One region of the Geobacillus sp. WSUCF-018B genome, then DNA from elsewhere that is predicted to be linked to it. Evidence: riboswitches for the same ligand, from Rfam matches in the RefSeq annotation. Region 1 holds a riboswitch; each other region holds the start of a gene.
The links. A riboswitch is a leader RNA that binds a small molecule or an ion and turns the genes downstream of it on or off. The one in region 1 is predicted to bind cobalamin.
Positions count from the first base shown of each region.

Region 2: it holds a riboswitch for cobalamin, as region 1 does, so the genes downstream of both, CV944_RS12145 (ribonucleoside-diphosphate reductase subunit alpha) here and CV944_RS09635 (ABC transporter substrate-binding protein) in region 1, are expected to answer to the same signal.
Region 3: it holds a riboswitch for cobalamin, as region 1 does, so the genes downstream of both, CV944_RS06310 ((2Fe-2S) ferredoxin domain-containing protein) here and CV944_RS09635 (ABC transporter substrate-binding protein) in region 1, are expected to answer to the same signal.

Region 1 covers NZ_PIJF01000027.1:32,329-39,294, reverse strand. The annotation lists partial or broken gene CV944_RS17955 (IS982 family transposase) at 1-11, shown strand, start outside; gene CV944_RS09640 (NUDIX hydrolase) at 134-601, shown strand; cobalamin riboswitch at 671-869, shown strand; gene CV944_RS09635 (ABC transporter substrate-binding protein) at 1,009-1,965, shown strand; gene CV944_RS09630 (FecCD family ABC transporter permease) at 1,952-2,986, shown strand; gene CV944_RS09625 (adenosylcobinamide amidohydrolase) at 2,983-4,455, shown strand; gene cbiB (adenosylcobinamide-phosphate synthase CbiB) at 4,452-5,423, shown strand; gene cobD (threonine-phosphate decarboxylase CobD) at 5,380-6,450, shown strand; gene CV944_RS09610 (bifunctional adenosylcobinamide kinase/adenosylcobinamide-phosphate guanylyltransferase) at 6,447-6,966, shown strand, end outside.
Region 2 covers NZ_PIJF01000040.1:17,804-24,769, reverse strand. The annotation lists gene CV944_RS12160 (multicopper oxidase family protein) at 1-831, opposite strand, end outside; gene CV944_RS12155 (C39 family peptidase) at 961-1,851, opposite strand; gene asnB (asparagine synthase (glutamine-hydrolyzing)) at 2,141-4,048, shown strand; cobalamin riboswitch at 4,250-4,445, shown strand; gene CV944_RS12145 (ribonucleoside-diphosphate reductase subunit alpha) at 4,575-6,857, shown strand; gene CV944_RS12140 (ribonucleotide-diphosphate reductase subunit beta) at 6,932-6,966, shown strand, end outside.
Region 3 covers NZ_PIJF01000014.1:38,632-45,597, reverse strand. The annotation lists gene CV944_RS06345 (DNA topoisomerase III) at 1-821, shown strand, start outside; gene CV944_RS06340 (glycerophosphodiester phosphodiesterase family protein) at 1,007-1,888, opposite strand; tRNA gene CV944_RS06335 (tRNA-Gln) at 2,064-2,135, shown strand; gene rraA (ribonuclease E activity regulator RraA) at 2,393-2,878, shown strand; gene CV944_RS06325 (hypothetical protein) at 2,930-3,184, shown strand; gene CV944_RS06320 (retropepsin-like aspartic protease) at 3,174-3,554, shown strand; partial or broken gene CV944_RS17950 (RraA family protein) at 3,572-3,712, shown strand; cobalamin riboswitch at 3,771-3,964, shown strand; gene CV944_RS06310 ((2Fe-2S) ferredoxin domain-containing protein) at 4,150-4,548, shown strand; gene CV944_RS06305 (energy-coupling factor ABC transporter permease) at 4,549-5,292, shown strand; gene CV944_RS06300 (energy-coupling factor ABC transporter substrate-binding protein) at 5,297-5,590, shown strand; gene CV944_RS06295 (energy-coupling factor transporter transmembrane component T family protein) at 5,574-6,299, shown strand; gene CV944_RS06290 (energy-coupling factor ABC transporter ATP-binding protein) at 6,305-6,966, shown strand, end outside.

The DNA.
Region 1 (6,966 bases):
ATCACGTGAGGCGTTAATGTTCAACTAGCACCACGGATTTTCCTTATTTTTTTCAAGATGGCAGTATAGATGGGGCAGCTGCTTTTTTTCTGCAGGAGAGGGCTAGGATCATTCCGCGATGTAGGAGGAGAGCTTGATGGATAAACACCAACAAGCCATTATCACCGTTTCAGCCTATATTACGAATGACACGGGAGAGGTTTTGCTTGTTAAAAGCTATGACCGCTCCGATACGTGGGAAATGCCGGGTGGACAAGTTGAACCAGGCGAGCCGCTCGATCGGGCCGTTCATCGTGAGGTGCATGAAGAGACTGGCGTTGACATCCGTCTCATTGGGGTCAGCGGCGTGTATTACAATGAAACTAAAAATATCATAAACATTGTATTTAAAGCGACATATGTGAAAGGAAACGTTTCTCCCCAGCCTGAGGAAATTCAAAAGGCGAAGTTTGTGTTGATCGATGAGTCGAATATTGATGAATATGTGACATGGCCGCATTTGAAATCGCGGGTGCTCGATGCGATGAAAAGGGGATGCTCTGTTCCTTATGAAGCATGGGTCATGAATCCGTCGCGATTATCTGCAAGAGTGGGAAGGTGAAGTGCTGTAAATTCATAGTTGTCAAATGCTAAACGCTGCATTATTATAAAAATGTCCATATCCCATAACTGAATCCATTCGCAGCAAGGCGCCGAAACGGCTTAATAGGGAATCCGGTGGGAATCCGGAGCTGTCCCCGCAACTGTCAATGCGGACGAAATGAAATCGCCACTGTACGGACAGATGGCTTGCGCTGTTTTCCGTACGGGAAGGCTTCAGAGTAGGATGAAGCATGAGCCAGTAGACCTGCCTTGCTTGCCGCAGTTTCCGAATCTTCGGGGGGTGAGACGTGGAAACAGTCGTACAGGGCATTGTTGTGCCCATTGGCGGTCTGTTTCGTGCTCATTCCCCGTTCGGACGGAATGGGCTTTTTTGTTGTACATACATCATCGAAGGGGGAATGACGGATGAAACGTTGGACATGGCCGGCGGTGGTGGCGGTGTTCTTCCTTTTGGCCGCCGTGCTCGTCGGCTGCGGCGGGGCGAATGGCAGCACCGAGCCTGCGAAAAAAGAAGAACCGAAAACGGAACAAGCGGCGTTTCCGGTGACGGTGAAAGACGGGCTTGGCGAGGATGTCACGATCAAAGCGGAACCGAAAAAGATCGTCTCGCTCATCCCGAGCAATACGGAAATCGCCTATGCGTTGGGGTTGGGCGATAAGATCGTCGGCGTCAGCGATTTTGACAATTATCCGGAAGACGTCAAAACGAAAACGAAAATCGGCGGCATGGAATTCAACGTCGAGAAAATCATTTCGCTCAAACCGGATCTCGTCTTGGCCCACGCGTCAAGCGCCCATAACTCGCGCGATGGCCTCAAGCAATTGAAAGACGCCGGCATCACCGTGCTTGTCGTCAATGACGCGAAGTCGTTCGACGATGTGTATGCGTCCATCGAATTGATCGGCAAAGCGACCGGGACGACAGACAAAGCGAAGCAAGTGATTGATGAGATGAAAGAGAAGCTTGCGAAAATCAAAGAAAAAGCGAAACAAATCCCGGCGGACAAACAGGCCAATGTCTGGATTGAAGTGTCGCCGCCGCCGCAAATTTATACGGCCGGCAAAGGGACGTTTATGGATGAGATGCTTCAAGTGATTTCGGCGAAAAACGTCGCCGGCAGCTTGGAAGGCTGGCCGATGGTGACGGAAGAAAAAGCCGTGGCCTATAAGCCGGATGTCATCATCACGACATACGGCGGAGCGAAGCAAGTGTTGGCGCGCGCCGCTTGGAAAGACGTGCCGGCGGTGAAAAACAAGCGGGTGTATGACGTCAACACCGACTTAGTAAGCCGACCGGGTCCGCGCCTTGTCGAAGGGGTCGAGGAACTTGCCAAAGCCATTTACCCGGATGTGTTCAAGTAAAATGTGGATGTATATATTGGCCGTTACCGCGGCCGTGTTATCGCTTCTCGTAGGGATATCGACAGGATCGCTGTCGATTCCCTTTTCTTCTATTGTCCGCATTTTGGCGGCTGAATGGTTCGGAGCGGCGCTGCCTCGCCACATTCCGGCTGATTGGGTGCCGATCGTGATGGCGATCCGCTTGCCGCGCGTCGTGCTTGCGTTTTTGGTCGGGGCGTCATTGGCGCTGGCCGGGGCCGCGTTTCAAGGGCTGTTAAAAAATGCGCTCGCCGATCCGTACACGCTCGGCGTCTCGTCCGGCGCGTCGGTCGGGGCGGTGCTCGTCATCTTTCTCGGCTGGCAATGGCCGTTCTTTGGCACGTTCACGCTGCCGGTCGTGAGCATCTTGTTTGGCATGGCGACGCTTGCCGCCGTTTTGGCGTTCACTCGCGCTGTGGAGCGGCGCATGTCGGTTGAGACGATCATTTTAGCCGGCATTATCTTCGGCGCGTTTTTCAGCGCGTTCATTTCGCTCATGATCGCGTTGACCGGGGAAGAATTGCGGCAAATCATCTCATGGCTGATGGGGAGCGTGGCGATGCGCGGCTGGAAATACAGCGGGCTGTTGCTGCCGTTTTTTCTCGTTGGGGCCGCAGTGCTCATCGCCAACAGCCGCGAGTTGAACGCGTTTGCCTTTGGCGAGGCGGCGGCGCTTCATGTCGGCGTTGATGTTACGCGCCGAAAAGTCATCATTTTGACGGCAGCGGCGCTGCTCACCGGCGCGGCGGTGTCGGTGTCAGGGACGATCGGCTTTGTCGGGCTTGTCGTTCCGCATATGGTTCGGCTTGTGTGCGGGCCGAACTACCGAGTGCTGTTGCCGCTGTCGCTCTTGTACGGCGGTGCGTTTCTTGTGCTTGCCGATGTGGCGGCGCGGACGATCATTGAACCGCGCGAACTGCCGATCGGCGTTATTACGTCGCTGATCGGCGCTCCGCTGTTTGCCGTCTTGTTTTTCCGAAAAACGAAACGAAAGATGGGATGACGATGCTCGAGGTGCGGGCCGTATCGCATCGATACGGGCAGCAACAAGTGCTTGATGGTGTGACGTTTGCCGTGGAAAAAGGCGAAATATTCGGCATCTTAGGGCCGAATGGCAGCGGGAAAACGACTTTGATCAAACTCATCAGCAAAGAGCTGCCGCTAGCAAGCGGGGAGATCGTCATCGATGGCCGAAAGCTCTCGGCGCTGTCTGCGAAGCAATGGGCGCGGATGGCCGCCGTCTTGCCGCAGACAGCGGAGGCGGCGCCCGGCTATACGGTGAGGGAAACGGTGGCGCTCGGCCGCTATCCTCATCAGCGCGGCTTCTTTCCGACGTGGACGGAGGACGATGAAGCCGCCCTCCGAGACGCACTTGCGGCCGTCGGCCTGACGGGGAAAATCGATGAACCGCTCGAACGATTGAGCGGCGGCGAGCGGCAGCGCGCCTATTTGGCCCGCGCACTCGCCCAAGAGCCCAAGCTGCTCTTGCTCGATGAGCCGACGAACCATATGGATGTGAGCGGCCAAGTCCGGCTTTTGGACCGGCTCGCCGAAGCGGCGCACGCCCGCGGCTTGACGGTCGTCGCCGTTTTCCACGATATGAATGCGGCGAGCTTGTATTGCGATCGGGTGCTCGTGCTGAACAAAGGGAAAATAGCCGCGCTCGGCGCCCCTGCGGATGTCATGACGCCGGCGTTGCTTGAGGAAGTGTTTGCCGCGCCGATTGTGCGTCTGGCCCATCCGGCGTCGGCAACGCCGATGTTTTCGTTCATGCCGAACAAGAAGCAAGGGGAATCGCCGGTCGGCGGGCTGCGGCTTTCCTTTCTTGATGACGCCGCTGTGCTTACTGCGGCCGCGCCGCTTCGCGTCCTGTCCTCGGCATTGATCGGCGCCGGATTTCAATGGGCGACCCATTTTGTCAACCGCCATGTCGGGCTCGATTACGATTGCAGTGATGCGGAAGGAGACATGCGCCGCTATTTGGAGCAGCACGGGTTTCCGCCGGAACGAACGGTTGGCATGATGACGGCGGTTGATGTCCGGGATGCTGTTTGGCTTCAGAAAGAAGGGGAAGCGTTTTCGGTTGCGGTCATGGCGACCGCTGGCGTCGGCAATGCCGTCGATGCCGCTCGGGCGTGGCAGCATCAGCCGCTAGCGGCAAGACCGGGGACGATCAACATGGTGGTGGTCATTGACGGAGTGCTGACGGAAGCAGCGTTTGTCCAGGCGGTGATGACAGCGACAGAAGCGAAGGCAAAAGCGCTCGCCGACTGTTCGGTTTGCGACCCGGAAACCGGGACGCTTGCCACCGGTACGTCGACCGATTCGCTCGCTGTGGCGGCGACGCAAACCGGGCAGGTCTTTGCCTATGCCGGAACGGCGACGGAGCTTGGCCGGGCGCTCGGCCGGCTTGTGTATGAGGCAACAGTTGAGGCGCTTGGCCGCTGGGAGAAGCGGAGGAAACGGCGATGACCCATTTGGCCGCATTGACGTTGGCGCTGTTTCTCGATGCCCTCGTGGGCGATCCGCGCTGGCTGCCGCATCCGGTGCGCGGGATGGGAATGATGATTGCGTGGCTTGATCGCCGCTGGAATCAAGGAACAAAGCGGCGGACGAAAGGGGCGGCGGCCGTGGCGGTCGTGTTGGCCGCTGTTTACGGGATATCGGCGTTCATCGTTTATGTGGGCTACGCGCTGTCCGTATACGTAGGGGTGGCGATCGAGGCGGCCCTCATTTTCACCGCCATTGCGACGAAAAGCCTCGCTGAAGCGGCTGAGGACGTGCGCCGGCCGCTGGAAGCAGGCGATCTTCCTGCGGCGCGCCGCGCGCTGTCCATGATCGTCGGCCGCGACACCGAGCGGCTCGATGAAGCCGGCATCACCCGCGCCTGCGTGGAGACGGTGGCGGAAAACACGAGCGACGGCATCACCGCTCCGCTCTTTTATGCGGCCTTGGGCGGTGCGCCGCTCGCGTTATTGTACCGGGCGGTGAACACGTGTGATTCCATGATTGGCTACAAAAATGAGAAGTATCGCGAATTTGGCTGGGCGGCCGCGCGGCTGGACGATGCGCTCAACTACATTCCAGCGCGGCTGACGGCGCTTGTGATGGTGTTGGTCTTTGGCGGCCGCCGCTTTCGTTTGGCGCTGTCGATCTTATTTCGCGATGCCCGCCGCCACCCAAGCCCGAACAGCGGCTGGCTTGAGGCGGCGATGGCCGGGCTGCTTGGGGTGCAGCTCGGCGGAACGAATACATACGGCGGCGTGGTCTCGAGGAGGCCGACGCTCGGTGACCCGGCCGCCCCGCTTCGCGCCGCCCACATTCGCCAAGCGGTCCGCATCATGATTGGAACGGTGCTAGTGTTTACATTATTGCTATGGATTGGGGGGATAATCGTTGCGTTGGCCGGCGCATGGGGCGAATCCGCGCGCGTTGTATGAGCAATGCGGATTGGCCCCTCCAGACGAATACATTGATTTCAGCGTCAATACGAATCCGTACCGGCTGCCGCCGTCAGCTTGGCCGAGCGGTGAGGAGTGGATTCGCTGGGCCGGGGAGTATCCGGATTCGGAAGCGAAGGCGCTCAGGGAGCTCGTTGCCAAGCAGGAGCAGATTCGACCCGGACAAGTGCTGATGACGAACGGGGCGGCGGAGGCGATTTATTTGTTGGCCGCGCTATTTGCCGGTCGGCGCGTCGGCATCTTGGAGCCGACGTTTTCCGAGTATCGGCGCGCCTGTCTCGCTTATGGATGCGATGTGGAGGGATTCGCGGCCGATGAAGCGCGGGGCTTTTCTTATGACTTGGATGAAGCGACTGCCTGGGCAGGCAAGCAAGACATTATCTTTTTATGCCATCCGAATAATCCGACGGGGACGGTGATGGAGGAGGGGGAATTGAGATCACTGGTGGACGCGGCGCACACGGCTGGCACCTATGTAATCATCGATGAAGCATTTTATCCGTTTTGGCGCGGCGGGTTTACGGCGATGCGCTGGTTGGGACGCTATCCGCGCCTCATTGTGCTTCGATCGTTGACGAAAATCCATCACCTGGCCGGCGCGCGCCTTGGTTATGTCGCTGCCGACGAGGCGGTGATCGCTTCGCTGAAAACGCATCAGCCGCCATGGAGCACAAACGGCATCGCCCAACAATTGGCGCTTCGTTTCATGACGATGGAATCGTTTGTCAAGTGGACGAAAGAACGGATCGCCGCCGAGCGGGAGCGGGTGTTTCGGTCGCTGCCTGCCGGGCGGTATGACGTCTCGCCATCGGTCGTGAACTTTTATTTGTTGTGTCCGTGTTCAGGACGGACAGAGGAGCTGTTTTTTCATTTGTTGAAGGAAGGGGTTGTGCCGCGCCATACGATGAATTTCCCGGGGCTTGACGGCCGCTACATCCGGCTCGCCGTCAAAACGCAGGTGGAGAATGACCGGCTGCTTGAGGCGCTTGAGAGGTGGGATGGATGATCGTGTTTGTGAGCGGCGCGGTGCGCAGCGGCAAAAGTGAAGCGGCAGAGGTGTGCGCCATCCGGCTGGCCGCTGGCGAGACGCTTCATTATGTTGCCACCGCCCGGGCTGCCGATGCGGAAATGGAAGAGCGCATTCGCCGCCATCAAGAGCGGCGCATGGGGATGACGGCGCCTTGGGTGGTGTGGGAAGCGCCGGAAGGGCCTGATCAGTTGTTGGCTGCACTTCGTCCGCCTGATGTTGTCCTCCTCGACTGCTTGACTATGTGGTGGGCGAATGTGTTATTTGCCGGAGATGAATGGAAAACAGAGGAAGGAGCGTTCGCCGCTGCCCGTTGCCTGCTCGACCAAGTGCGGGCGTGGGCGGCGGCATGCCGCGCTGTTGTCATTGTGTCCAATGAGTTGTTTTCTGGCGGCGTGCCGAATGACCTCGGCACATTTCGCTACATGAAAATGCTCGGTTGGCTTCATCAACAGTTGGTCGCGGAAGCAGAAGCCGCCGCCGTGGTGGAATGCG
Region 2 (6,966 bases), on a different contig from region 1:
CATGTATCCTGCGTTTACAAGGCGGAGCCGTACTTTTTCGCCTTTTTTTACTTTTAAAGGTTCTACAGCGGAACCGCTTTTCCCGTTAATCGTGAAAATATCATACATACTCATATCATGGCCCATGCTGCTCATATCCATTTGTTGATTATCAGAGCTATTTCCATTATTCATATTACTATGATCCATGCCGCTCATATTCATGTCCATATGGCTTTCGGCGTCCGGGTCGCTCATCCATTCATCTAATACAAGCGTGTAATCTCGATCGACTTTTTCTTCATTTTTCGGTTCTACGATTAATGTACCGTATAATCCCTTGTCCACTTGCTCGGCGCTTTTTTGATGGGAATGATACCAATACGTTCCCGGCACGGTTGCTGTAAATTCATACGTAAACGTTTCACCCGGTTTAATGGCGTCCATCGTGACACCCGGTACTCCATCTTGGTTATTTGGAACAGGGTAGCCGTGCCAGTGAATCGTGATCGGTTCTGGCAATTCATTTTTTAAAACAATTTTCACATTATCCCCTTGCTTTACGCGGATTTGCGCACCGGGTACCGATCCATTGTACGTGTAGACCGGGAGTTTGACTTGATCGTTGATTTGTAATAACGCTTCCTTCGCAGTAAGGTGAATTTCTTTCCCGGATAATACTTCTGTATTGGTTGCCAAAGGCAATTGCTGCTTGCTCGTTTCAGCGGAAGTATTTTCTTTTTCCATATTCATGCCGGACATGTCGTGTCCCTGCATGGAAGATGGATTTGAGCAAGCTGCGCCAATCGCTGCTACTCCTGCGAAAATGGCGCCAAGCAGCCATTTTTTCATGTCGTTTTCCCTCCTTAAGCTTGTAGTGGGAGATGCAATGATATGATAAAAAATAGATGTGCAAAATGTATGGAGAAAATCGTTCAACTGAAATGTAAAAAAAGGCAAGCGATTCGGATTCACCGATGTCTAACGGTGGTAGGTAATCGCCTGCCGTCCCATTTGAACCCAAGCGTCGATAAAGTCTTGTTTCGGCGCTTTTTGGTTTTTGACAGCGGTCAATGGATCATTGAAATAAATGTACTGCTCATCGTATCCCGTAATGAGCACCGCGTGTTCCCGGTACGTGATTTTGATCGGGCCTTGCGGGGTTTGCCATTCCCGAAAGGCAGAGGGAGGAAGAGGACGAAAGGTGGTGTTGGTGATCACCCAAACCGGTGTGCCTTTGGCCAAGTATGTATAGATGTTCTCAAACGATTGCCCTGTTAAGTCGATGATTTGGTTCGGCAAGTACCGCTCAGCCAACTGCTTGATCGGCTTGTGGTACACGCCGTATCCAGGCTTCGATAACGTATACATATCGCCGACAAACCCTTCATTTGGGTGGCCGTAAAACACTTGGCCATTTCGCACTTGATACGGAGTAGGATTTTTCTTGATTTGTTTCGCCAACGTCATCTTATCGACGCGAATGCCGGCATGATTCAAGAGCATGGCCAAGCTGGTCACTTCGCATCCCCTCGGCAGTTCCGGAAGCTGAGACAAAAGAGGGGCGTCAATCAGGACGGATGTCCTTAGCGCTTGTTTCTTTGAAGAGGCAGCTGATCGATTCGCCTCCTTTGCTTGATTGTTGGGGGACGGATTGGTTTCTCTGCTGTTTCTGTTCTGTATGAAGGCTTTGATGGCATCGCCTGTCTGGGCCGAACTTGCATAATAGGATAATGAGGCGGCCAATAGCAAGAAACAGGAAATATACAATCCGAGCGACAGTTGATCCATCCTCCCGTTTAGAGGTCTTCTCAAGAGAACAAAACAAAGGGAAACGATGAGAAAAGTCAAAAAAAGGATAAACGCTAACAAGCCATTCTCAACTCCTTTATAACACGTGTGTGTTTTTATCGTAACAGATCGATGTGCAAAAATGGTGAAATTCACACTTTCTCCATACTTTATCGTTAATATTATTATGAGGAACTGAAAATCTTGCAAGCAGTGTTCCTGAAAAAATGGAAACAGATTGTTTTTGAAACTTGACGTTGTGTACGATAGAATGAAAGTATCTTTGTATCCATCATTTTAGTTTTAAACAAAAAGGTTTTTCGTGTAGTTTTTGGATTCTTCTTAGCAAAGTGGAGGGACAATCATCACCATGTGCGGTTTTATTGGCTGTATTCATGATCGCCCGAGAGCGATTGAGCAAACATGGAAAACAACGTTGATGGAGATGAACCGCCTGATTACCCATCGCGGCCCCGACGATGAGGGGTATTTTTTTGATGACTACGTGAGTTTTGGTTTTCGGCGTTTGAGCATCATCGATCTGGAGGCGGGGCATCAGCCGCTGTCTTATGAAAACGATCGATATTGGATCATTTTTAACGGGGAAATTTACAACTATCTTGAATTGCGGGAAGAGCTGGCGGCGAAAGGATATTCGTTTGCGACGCATTCGGATACCGAGGTGATTGTTGCCCTTTACAGCGCGGAAAAAGAAAAAGCGGTCGAAAAGCTGCGCGGGATGTTTGCGTTTGTCATTTGGGACAAGCAAGAGAAAACGGTGTTTGCGGCGCGCGATCCGTTCGGCATTAAGCCGTTTTTTTATGCGGAGCAAGGAGACCGCACGTTTTTCGCTTCGGAAAAGAAAAGCATCTTGCTCGCTCTGGGACAGGAGTCGCTAAACGGCGATTCCCTGCAGCATTATTTAACATTCCAATATGTCCCTGAGCCGCTGACGATGTCGGCCGGCATTTACAAGCTGGAGCCGGGGCATTATCTCAAGAAACAAGTCGGAAAACCGCTCACCATTCATCGTTATTGGAAGGCATCCTTCGACCCCATTCGCCAATCGGAAGAGGAGCTTGTCAAGCAAATCCGCGATGCGCTGTTTGATTCGGTCAGCGTCCATATGCGCAGCGATGTGCCGGTCGGTGCGTTTTTGTCGGGAGGCATTGATTCATCGTTCATCGTCGCCATCGCGAAACAATTCCATCCGCACCTGAAGACATTTTCCGTCGGGTTTGAGCGGGAAGGGTTCAGTGAAATCGATGTCGCAAAAGAAACCGCAGAGAAGCTTGGGGTAGACAACATTAGCTATGTCATCTCACCGCAGGAGTATATGGAAGAGCTGCCGAAAATTATGTGGCATATGGACGATCCGCTTGCCGATCCTGCGGCTGTGCCGCTGTATTTTGTCGCTCGTGAGGCGAGAAAGCATGTCACGGTTGTGCTTTCCGGCGAGGGGGCGGACGAGCTGTTTGGCGGTTACAATATTTATCGCGAACCGCAGTCACTGCGGCTGTTCGAGCGGATGCCAGACGTGGTGAAAGCTGTGTTGCGGATGATCGCGAAGCTTCTTCCGGATGGAATAAAAGGAAAAAGTTTCTTAGAACGCGGGACGACGCCGCTCGAGGAACGGTATGTCGGCAATGCGAAAATGTATAGCGAAAAGGAAAAAGCGGCGTTGCTCAAAACGTACCAAGAGGGGCGCGAATATACGGCGGTGACGGCTCCTTTTTACCGCGAAACGCTTCATTACCCACCCGTCAACCGGATGCAGTATATTGATCTTCATACATGGCTAAGGGGCGATATTTTAGTCAAAGCGGACAAAATGACGATGGCCCATTCGCTTGAGCTGCGCGTTCCCTTTTTAGACAAAAAGGTATTTGAGGTTGCTAGGCAAATCGCCCCTGATATGAAGATAGCCAACGGTACGACGAAATATATTTTACGTAAAGCCGCCGAAGGCATCGTGCCGGATCATGTGTTAAACCGGAAAAAATTGGGGTTTCCCGTGCCGATTCGCCACTGGCTGAAAAACGAACTGTATGACTGGGCGAGACAGCTCATCCACGAAAGCGAAACCGATCATCTGTTCCATAAGGATGTGCTCCATCGGCTGCTGGATGAACATGCCCGCCACAAGGCGGACCACAGCCGCAAGCTGTGGACGGTGTTGGCGTTTATGGTTTGGCATCAAGTGTATGTGGAAAAGAAGTACGATTTTGCTCCATCCGTACAAAACGAGAAGCGGCCAGCGTCTGTTTTGGAGGCGTAGCAGGGAAACGACAGGGCGTTCTAAGGGCGACACCTAGAACGCCTTTTTCGATGGTGCGGACAGTTTCCTTGCCTTTGGCGAAGCGAAAGAGAAAATTTGCTTTCTCCCGCTCTTGCAATTTTCCCGGTTTTGGTATATGCTTGTTCCATCAGGATGCTAAACTACTATATATTGGTTTTGAGGTCTTTTTTTACAACTACATATTGTTCTGCTAAGCAACGGTGTCCATCAGGACTTAATAGGGAATCCGGTGCGAATCCGGAACTGCCCCCGCAACTGTATGTGCGGACGAAATGGGATGGCCACTGGCGGCAAGAGCCATTCAGCGCGCCGCTGGGAAGGCCCCAAAGTAGGACGATGCACGAGTCAGGAGACCTGCCTTGCTTGGAACGTTTCATGTTCTTCGGGGTGTGAGAAGATGAAACGATAGGGGAAAAGAACAAGGGGTTCGTCTGCCTTTTTCCGTCTGTCGTTTCATCCGCTCGCCTGCCCGAGCGGATTTTTTTATGGAGGAGAGAAGAAACGAATGACCACATTGACGAAAACGGTCATCCTCGATGATCAAGGGAAGTCGGTTTCGTTTTCACGTGAAGAGTTTGCGGCGCTGATTGAGCAAGCCGCGGCTGGATTCGGCCGTCTGTCGCTTGATGAATACGTCGAGCGTGTTTGGCAGCTTCTTAGCCGAAAGGAGTCCGTCACGGTAGAACAGCTGCACCAAACGGCTATTTTGGAAGGACTTTCTTACATTGATGAAGAGGAGCCGGACTGGACGTTTGTGTGCGCCCGGCTGTATTTGCGGCAATTGTACCGTGAAGCGGCGCGGCAGCGCGGGTACGATGAGCGCAAGCGGTATGGCGATTTCTACTCGCTGCTTGTTGCGCTGACGGAACAAGGGGTGTACAGTCCGTTCTTGCTTGAACGTTATACGAAAGAAGAAGTCGACGCCATCGGTGCGTTTCTTGATCCGGAGAAGGACAAGCTGTTTACGTACATTGGGCTGCGCACGCTCGCGGACCGGTATTTGGCGCGCGATTATGAGCGGCGGTTGTATGAATTGCCGCAGGAGCGGTTTTTGGTCATTGCCATGACGCTTATGGCGAATGAACCGCAAAAGCAGCGGCTTGCGCTCGTGAAGGAAGCGTATTGGGCGTTAAGCAACTTATACATGACCGTGGCGACGCCGACGCTTGCCAACGCTGGGAAGTCGTACGGCCAGCTCTCAAGCTGCTTTGTCGATACGGTCGATGACAGCTTGCAAGGAATTTATGACAGCAACACCGACATCGCCAATTTGTCGAAATCGGGCGGCGGCATCGGCGTCTATTTAGGCAAAATCCGTTCGCGCGGCAGCGACATTAAAGGATTCAAAGGGGTCTCTTCCGGCGTCATCCCGTGGATGAAGCAGTTGAACAATACAGCGGTGAGCGTCGATCAGCTGGGGCAGCGCAAAGGGGCCATTTCCGTCTATTTGGATGTATGGCATAAAGACATTTTTGCGTTTCTCGATGCGCGGCTCAACAACGGCGACGAACGGCTGCGGACGCATGATTTGTTCACCGGCGTGTGCATTCCGGACTTGTTCATGGAGCAAGTCGAACAGCGCGGCGACTGGTACTTGTTTGATCCGCATGAAGTGCGGAAGGTGATGGGGTTTAGCTTGGAAGATTTTTATGATGAGGAAAAAGGGAGCGGCAGCTTTCGGGAAAAATATTGGCAATGCGTCAACGAACCAAGACTGTCGAAAGAAAAAGTGCCGGCGATCGAAGTGATGAAAAGCATCATGCGCAGCCAGCTCGAGTCGGGGACGCCGTTTATGTTTTACCGCGATGAAGTGAACCGGCAAAATCCGAATCGCCATCTCGGGATGATCTACTGCAGCAACCTTTGCACGGAAATCGCGCAAAACCAAAGCCCGACAGTGACGAAGCGGCAATATGTGAAAGACGGGACGATCATCATTGAGAAAATCCCAGGCGATTTTGTCGTCTGCAACTTATCGTCGATCAACTTGGCGCGGGCGGTGACCGACGGCGTTTTGGCGCGGCTGATCCCGATTCAAATGCGGATGCTCGATAATGTCATTGATTTAAACAATATCCCTGTGCTGCAAGCCGGCCTGACGAACGAAAAATACCGCGCTGTCGGGCTTGGAACCTTTGGCTGGCATCATCTTTTGGCGTTAAAAGGCATTCGCTGGGAGTCGGACGAAGCGGTCCGCTATGCCGACGAGCTGTATGAAACGATCGCGTATTTGGCGATTCAAGCGAGCATGGAGCTCGCCAAAGAGAAAGGGAGCTACCCGGCGTTTCCAGGATCGGATTGGCAGACAGGCGCTTATTTTGAGCGGCGCGGCTACGAAAGCCACGGTGAATTGGATTGGGATCGGCTGAAGCAAGACGTGGCCCGCTATGGGATGCGAAACGGCTATGTGATGGCGGTGGCGCCGAACGCCTCGACGTCGATCATCGCCGGCAGTACAGCGAGCATTGACCCGATTTTCTTAAAAGTGTACGCCGAGGAAAAGAAAGATTATAAGATTCCCGTTACGGTGCCGGATTTAAACGAACAGACGACATGGTATTACAAATCGGCGTACCATATCGACCAGCGCTGGAGCATCAAGCAAAACGCCGCCCGCCAGCGCCATATCGACCAAGCCATCTCCTTTAACTTCTACGTCGTGAACACGATTAAGGCAAAAGAGCTGCTCGATTTGCATTTGACGGCGTGGAAGTCGGGGCTGAAAACGACGTATTACGTGCGTTCGACATCGGGGACGATCGACGAGTGCGATTCTTGCGCGAGCTGACGGTCTTCCCCCGGACGTTGCCGATTCCGGGGAAAGATTCACGCCGAAGCTTAGCTGAAAGGGAGGAATGGATCATGACAATCAGCTTAGTCAAACGGCCGATTATGGA
Region 3 (6,966 bases), on a different contig from region 1:
TCATCCGTCCGCATGAGGAGGAGAAAGATGCTGCGCTGCCTCCCCTTGAGCGAGGGGAGGCGGGGAAAGCGGCCGCTGTAAAGGTGAAAGAAGGGAAGACCGAGCCGCCGAAACGGTATACAGAAGGCGAACTCATCACCTTGATGAAAACGGCGGGAAAATTTTTGGACGATGAGGAACTGGAAAAAGTGCTCGCCAAAACGGAAGGGCTGGGCACGGAAGCAACAAGGGCGGCGATCATTACCATGCTGAAAGAGCGGAAGTATATTGAAGTGAAAAAGAACCTCGTGTACGCGACCGACAAGGCGAAAGTGTTGATCGAGGCGCTTGGCGGCACGATCCTCGCCTCGCCGGAAATGACGGCGAAATGGGAGCAGCGCTTAAGCGAAATCGGCGAAGGGAGCACCTCGCCCGCCGCCTTTATGGAACAGGTGAAAAAGTTGGCGCAAAAAGTGGTCGCTGACGCCATCGCCGCCGCGCCGAATTGGAATTTCAGAGGGGTTGACACCGCCTCGATCCAGCGGACAAGGAAGAAAAAAACGATGGGCGAGAAGCTTGGACCGTGCCCGCTTTGCGGTGGGACCGTCGTCGACAAAGGAACGTTGTACGGCTGCGATCAGTACGCGAAAACAAAATGCCCGTTTACGATTTCCAAACGCATTCTCGGCAAATCGATTTCGGCGGCCAATGTGAAAAAACTGCTGGCGCAAGGGAAAACGAATGTCATCAAAGGGTTTAAAAAAGGCGAAAAAACGTTTGACGCCATCCTTGTCTGGGATGAAAACGAGAAGAAATTGTCGTTTCAGTTTCCGAAGCGGTGACGAAGGCAACAGGCGTTGGGGGACGGGAGGTTTGGCGAAAAGGCGGACCGATGGCGGCCCGCCGATCTGGCCTCCTTTTTCTCAAATGATACACCGAATCGGGTCAAATGGGAACGATTTTCGTTTTTATTAACCATAATAACATTATGTAAACAATAAACTCCCCCTGGCTCCCTGAAGGCCGGTCAATGGCGGGGCAGACGACGGCAGGCGGCAATGCGGCCAGGGCGGTCTGGATAATCGGTGAACAGGCCGTCAACGCCCATGGCGCATAGGCGAGCGAGATCGTGTGGTTCATTGACGGTATAGACGTGAACAATGAGCCCGCGGCCATGGGCGGCGCGCACCCACTCTTCGGTGACGGCTGAGAGCGGCAAGCCGATGCCATCGGCATAGACGGCGATTTGTTGCAGCAGCTCGTCGCGGCCGCTGTGCGCTTCCTTCTCGTCGACCAATTGAATGAGCCGAATGCCGTGCGGGATGAGCGGCCGGAGCGCTTGCAAGCTTTCCGGGTGGAACGATTGAAACATGACGCGGCGCTGTTGCAGGAAACCGTGTTTTTTCAATAGATGGACGACCGCCTCTTCGATGCCGGGCTGTTTCGTTTCGATGTACAACGGGGCTTCCACACGCTCCGCTTTCAGCATCTGAATCACCTCATCAAGCGTCGGGATGCGCTCGCCGGCAAAGCGTGGATGAAACCACGACCCGGCATCCAATTTTTTGAGCTCACGCAATGAAAAATCGCTGACCCGCCATGGCGACCGGTGCGGGTAAACCGTTTCGACATTTGTCGTCCGGGCGAGCGTCGCATCATGCAGGGCAACGAGCTTCCCGTCTTTCGTTGCGCGCACATCGACTTCGATATAGTCCGCCTGCATGCGGGCGGCAAGGCGGTAGGATGAGAGCGTATGCTCCGGCGCGTATCCGGACGCGCCGCGGTGGGCGATGACGGCGGTTTTCGGCTGGCTGGATGGCTGCCAGGCAGCCGCGGCCGCTAAGACGATCGGCAACGATAACAAAAACAATGCGCAAAGATAGAAGCGAAAAACCGTGATCCGGCGCATAGACATCTCTCCCCTTCCAGTATCATATCAGGAAAACAAGTGTTAGGGGAATACGGGGTGATATAGTGGGGAAAGGGTGCTTGTACCGATAGTGTCGCACATCAAGCAAAAGGATATTCAGGTTGATGCATAACGTGCACCATCATGCCGCATACTGTAAACGACAACAAAACGTTGGGCTATAGCCAAGCGGTAAGGCAACGGACTTTGACTCCGTGATGCGCTGGTTCGAATCCAGCTAGCCCAGCTGAACGTCTGGTCAAACCGGAGGGGCTTTGAGCCGGTGAAAACGGTCTCCGCTATATATCGGCGCGGGGCCGTTTTTTATGGTTTCAATGCGATCGGTGGAATACATCGAAGCGATTGACGGCCACACAATGGTTTGGTTCACATCGCCGCGTTCGTGTCAGTCGTTCGAATGAAAGATCGTCGACAAAAAACTGCTGAGGCAGAAGGATTTTGGCGAATGACGGCGAATGCAAAACATGAAAGGGGAGAGCGACAATGAAAACAGCCGATTTATGCGATCAATTTTTAGACGAGTTGCAAGTATGCGAGTTGCCGTTCCAATCGTACGGCGGAAAACGGATGTTTTCCGGGCCGATCGCGACGGTCGACGTGTTTGAGGACAACGTCCTTGTCCGCGAAGCGCTGGAGACGGTGCCGCCGGGGACGGTGCTCGTGGTCGATGGAAAAGGCTCGCGCCGCGTCGCGCTATTAGGCGACCGGCTGGCGCAAATCGCTTGCGAGAGGGGGCTTGCTGGCGTCATCATCCACGGCTGCATCCGCGATTCAGCGGAAATTGGCGCCATGCCGATTGGCGTGATGGCGATCGGCACATGCCCAGTGAAAAGCAAAAAAGAAGGAAAAGGCGCCCGCGACGTTGTGCTCGAGTTCGGCGGCGTCCGCTGGGAGCCAGGGGCGTACGTGTACGCTGATGCGGACGGCGTTGTCGTCGCCAACAAAGATTTGTTGGCGAAAAATGGTTGACGGCTGCGGTCGAGTCTCGTTCAATACAACGAACAGGTTGAGGCGATGGAGATGGAATGGCAGGAAGTGCGTTCATTGTATCCAAATCAATTTGTGAAATTACAAGTATTAAAGTCCCATTTAGAGGGAGATCAAGAAATCATTGAAGAGGTGGCTGTTATCGGAACGGTTTCGGACAAGGATGCAACTCGTGAGTTGCTGCAATCGAAAGGGAATCAGCTTGTTTATCATACTAGCCACAAGGAGATTGTTTTAAAAGTTCGGGGAGCGATTGGCCTGAGAGGGAAATTTCATTATGCAGATTGAATATCGTGAAGGCTTGCTGTTTGCATCGATCGAAATCGTTTATCAAGGAAGGTCTAAGTTGATTCATAATATGGTGATTGATACTGGTGCGGCGAAAACAGTGATTTCTCAAAATGCAGTAGAAGATATTCATTTGCGGGTAGAGCCGGGCGATCGTATTGTGGCTTATTACGGAATCGGTGGGAAAGAGTACGCGTTTACAAAAAAATTAGACTGTATTCAGCTAGATTCTTTCCAGCTAAGAGAGTATGAAATTGATTTTAGCGGGATGGACTATGAGGGGATTAACGGTTTGTTAGGATTGGATATATTGCTGGGCGCTGGATTTGTCTTAGACCTGGACAAGTTGGAGATGTATCGTTCTGGTTGAAATGGAACGCCCGCTCGAAATGCCAAAAAGAAGGAAAAGGCGCCCGCGACGTTGTGCTCGAGTTCGGCGGCGTCCGCTGGGAGCCGGGCGCATACGTGTACGCCGATGCCGACGGCGTTGTCGTCGCCCGCGAAGATTTGTCGGCAAAAAACGGTTGACGCCTGCCAGCAAGTTGTACTACGATGAGAACGGATGCTTGTTCCATGACAAGATCAATAGGCGAGAAACAAACAAGGTGCCTAAGCCTGCTCTAGGGTTTGGGTGAAAAGGGAAGCCCGGTGAAAATCCGGCACGGTGCCCGCCACTGTGATGGGGAGCTTTGCGGCAGCAAGTCACTGAAGGATGCTTCGGGAAGACGCCGCCAAGCGATGATCCTAAGTCAGGAGACCTGCCTTGTTTGGATCGGACGGATGCCTACGGGACTATAGGCAGACGTGCGGGAGAATGACGGCTTTAGGGGCCCTGTTTGGGCCGTTTGCGGCTTTCGTATACATTTTTCTGCACCTCTGCTGTAGAGGTGCTTTTTCTTTTGCCGAAAACCTGCCCGTCTGTCTGCGTCTAAATTCTATCATTCTAGCCAAAAAGGGGGGATTCGGTGGCGACATGGGATTTGCGGGGAATGAAGCATCATGTGCTCATTTGCAACGGAGGGACGTGCCTCCGCCATGGCGGGGATGATGTGACAACGGCGGTGCGCGAGGAGATCGCCCGTCTCGGGCTTGACGACGCTGTCCATACAACAAGGACGCGCTGCAACGGACGCTGTCAAGATGCGTGTGTGATGATCGTCTATCCGCAAGGCATCTGGTATCGACAGATGACGCCGGAGCGGGCGAAGGAGGTTGTGCGCGCCCATTTGGGTGAGGGGGTTCCGATGCGGGAGTGGGCGACGTATGAATACGAAGGCGAATTGGTGTTGACGCCAGCCGGCGAACGGGAGGCGCCAAGCGGAAAACGGAAAACGGAACATGCTGCGAAAGGAGTGAAGGGATAAATGAAGAGAGCGGTTCGATGGAGCGGAATGGTGGCTTTGTTCGTTTCCTATTTTTTGTTGACGAATGAAAATGAAGCGTATGCCATGCATATTATGGAAGGATTTTTGCCTGTCAAATGGGCGCTGTTTTGGTGGCTGTTGTTTTTGCCGTTCTTTGTGTTCGGATTGCGGCGGCTTGTGCATACGCTGAAGCAGCACCCCGAACATAAGCTTCTGATGGCGTTAGCTGGCGCGTTTACATTTGTATTGTCGGCGTTGAAAATTCCATCCGTCACCGGCAGCAGCTCGCATCCGACCGGGATCGGCTTCGGCTCGGTTTTGTTTGGACCATGGGTGATGGTGGTGATCGGCACAGTCGTTCTTCTCTTTCAAGCGCTGCTTCTTGCCCACGGAGGAGTGACGACGCTTGGGGCCAATGCGATGTCGATGGCGATCGTCGGCCCGTTCGTCGCGTACGGAGTGTATCAACTGTGCCGAAAAGGGGCGGTATCCAATCGAGCGGCTTTGTTTCTTGCCGCTTGTTTGTCTGATTTGGCTACATATGTCATGACGTCCCTGCAGCTTGCCCTGGCGTTTCCGTCTCCTGATGGGGGAGTCACCGCCTCGTTTTTGAAATTCGCCGGCATTTTTGCCATTACTCAAGTGCCGTTGGCGGTGACGGAAGGCATCATAACGGTAATCGTCTGGAACTGGCTTTCCTCCTATCAAGCTTCTCCGCTGTTCCAAAAGGAAAAGGGGGCGTAATGCGATGAAGAAAAATGGCTTGCTCGTGTTGCTGGCTGCTTTGCTTGTCATCATTCCGCTTTGGTGGGCGCGCGGATCGGAATTCGGTGGAACGGACGATCAGGCGGAAAAAGCCATTCAAACGCTCAACCCGCATTACCGGCCGTGGTTTGAGTCGATCTTCACCCCTCCAGGCGGCGAAGTCGAAACGCTTCTGTTCTCGCTGCAAGCCGCGCTTGGCGCCGGCGTGATCGGCTACGTCGTCGGGTTGTACAAAGGGCGTTCGGAGCGGAAAAACAGCCATGATTCGCGAGTTTGACCGTTGGGCGTATGACAACCGGCTGCGGGCATGGCGGGCGGAGTGGAAGCTGATCGTGGCGTTTGTTATGCTTGCCGTTGTCATGATGGGCGGCTGGCGCGAACAATGGCTTGTGCTCATCGGAATGGCGTATTGGATTGTCGCTCGTGCACGAGTGCCGTTTTCCGTGTATGGAAAAGCGATGCTCGCCGCCTCCGTTTTTTTAGGGCTCAGCCTGCTGACGCTCGTTGTGTCCGTGTCGGTTCCTTTTCAAATAACTTTCATCGACAGCCAGCTGCAGCCGGCTGCAAAGCTCGCCGTCCGCTCCCTTGCCGCCTGGTCGTGCTTGTTTTTCCTTCTCATTACGACGCCGGCGCCGGACTTGATTGCGGTGCTGAGGCGAATGCGGCTGCCGGCGTCGCTCGTGGAACTTTGCTTTCTTATGTATCGCTTTATCTTTTTGCTCGAGCAGGCGGCCGCAGAGCTAATGCTGGCGCTGCGGGCCCGCAGCGGGGGAACGCATTGGCGGCATGGCGGGATGCTGATGTACCAACTATGGATGAAAACGTGGCAGTCGTATGAAGCGTTCAGCCGTTCGCTTGCGGCGCGTGGAGGCGTCGCGTCGGCTGGGCATACGCATCAGCGGGAAAAAGCGCATGTGCCTCTTGTCGATGTTGCGGCCGGCATCATCATGGCCTTGCTGCTTGGTTGGGCATGGCGGAAGGGGTGAAAACGTTGCTGCTGCGGATGGAACGAGTGAAATACGCTTACCAGGCGGAACGGTATGTGCTAAATGGGGTTGATTGGGAAATTCCAGAGCGAAAAAAATGCGCCTTGATCGGGCCAAACGGCTGCGGCAAAACGACGTTGTTTCTTCATTTGAACGGGCTGCTGCGGGCGCAGGAAGGAGCGGTGTATTGGAAAGGGCGCAACATGTATGAACGCGGCGCTGATTGGGCGCAATGGCGGCGTGAAGTCGGCATCGTCTTTCAAAATCCGGAGCATCAAATCCTTGCTCCGCTCGTGCGTGATGAATTGGCGATCAGCTTAGTCCATGCCGGAATCGATCGAGAAAAAATGGGGGAGGCGCTTGCCGCGATTACGGCGGAATACCACCTTCAATCTTGGCTGGACCGCCCGACCCATCAATTCAGTCTCGGACAGAAAAAATGGCTGACGCTCTGCTGTACGATGGCGGCCAAGCCGGACTTGCTCGTATTGGACGAACCGACCGCCTATTTGGATCAGCATCAGACAAAGCAGTTTCTCAAACAAATTGACGCCATTCACCAGGCGGGGACGACTGTGTTGATCGCCACCCATGACATGGATTTCGTCTGGCAGTGGGCGGATGTCGTCGCGGTCATGCACGAAGGACGGATCGTGATGCAAGGGGC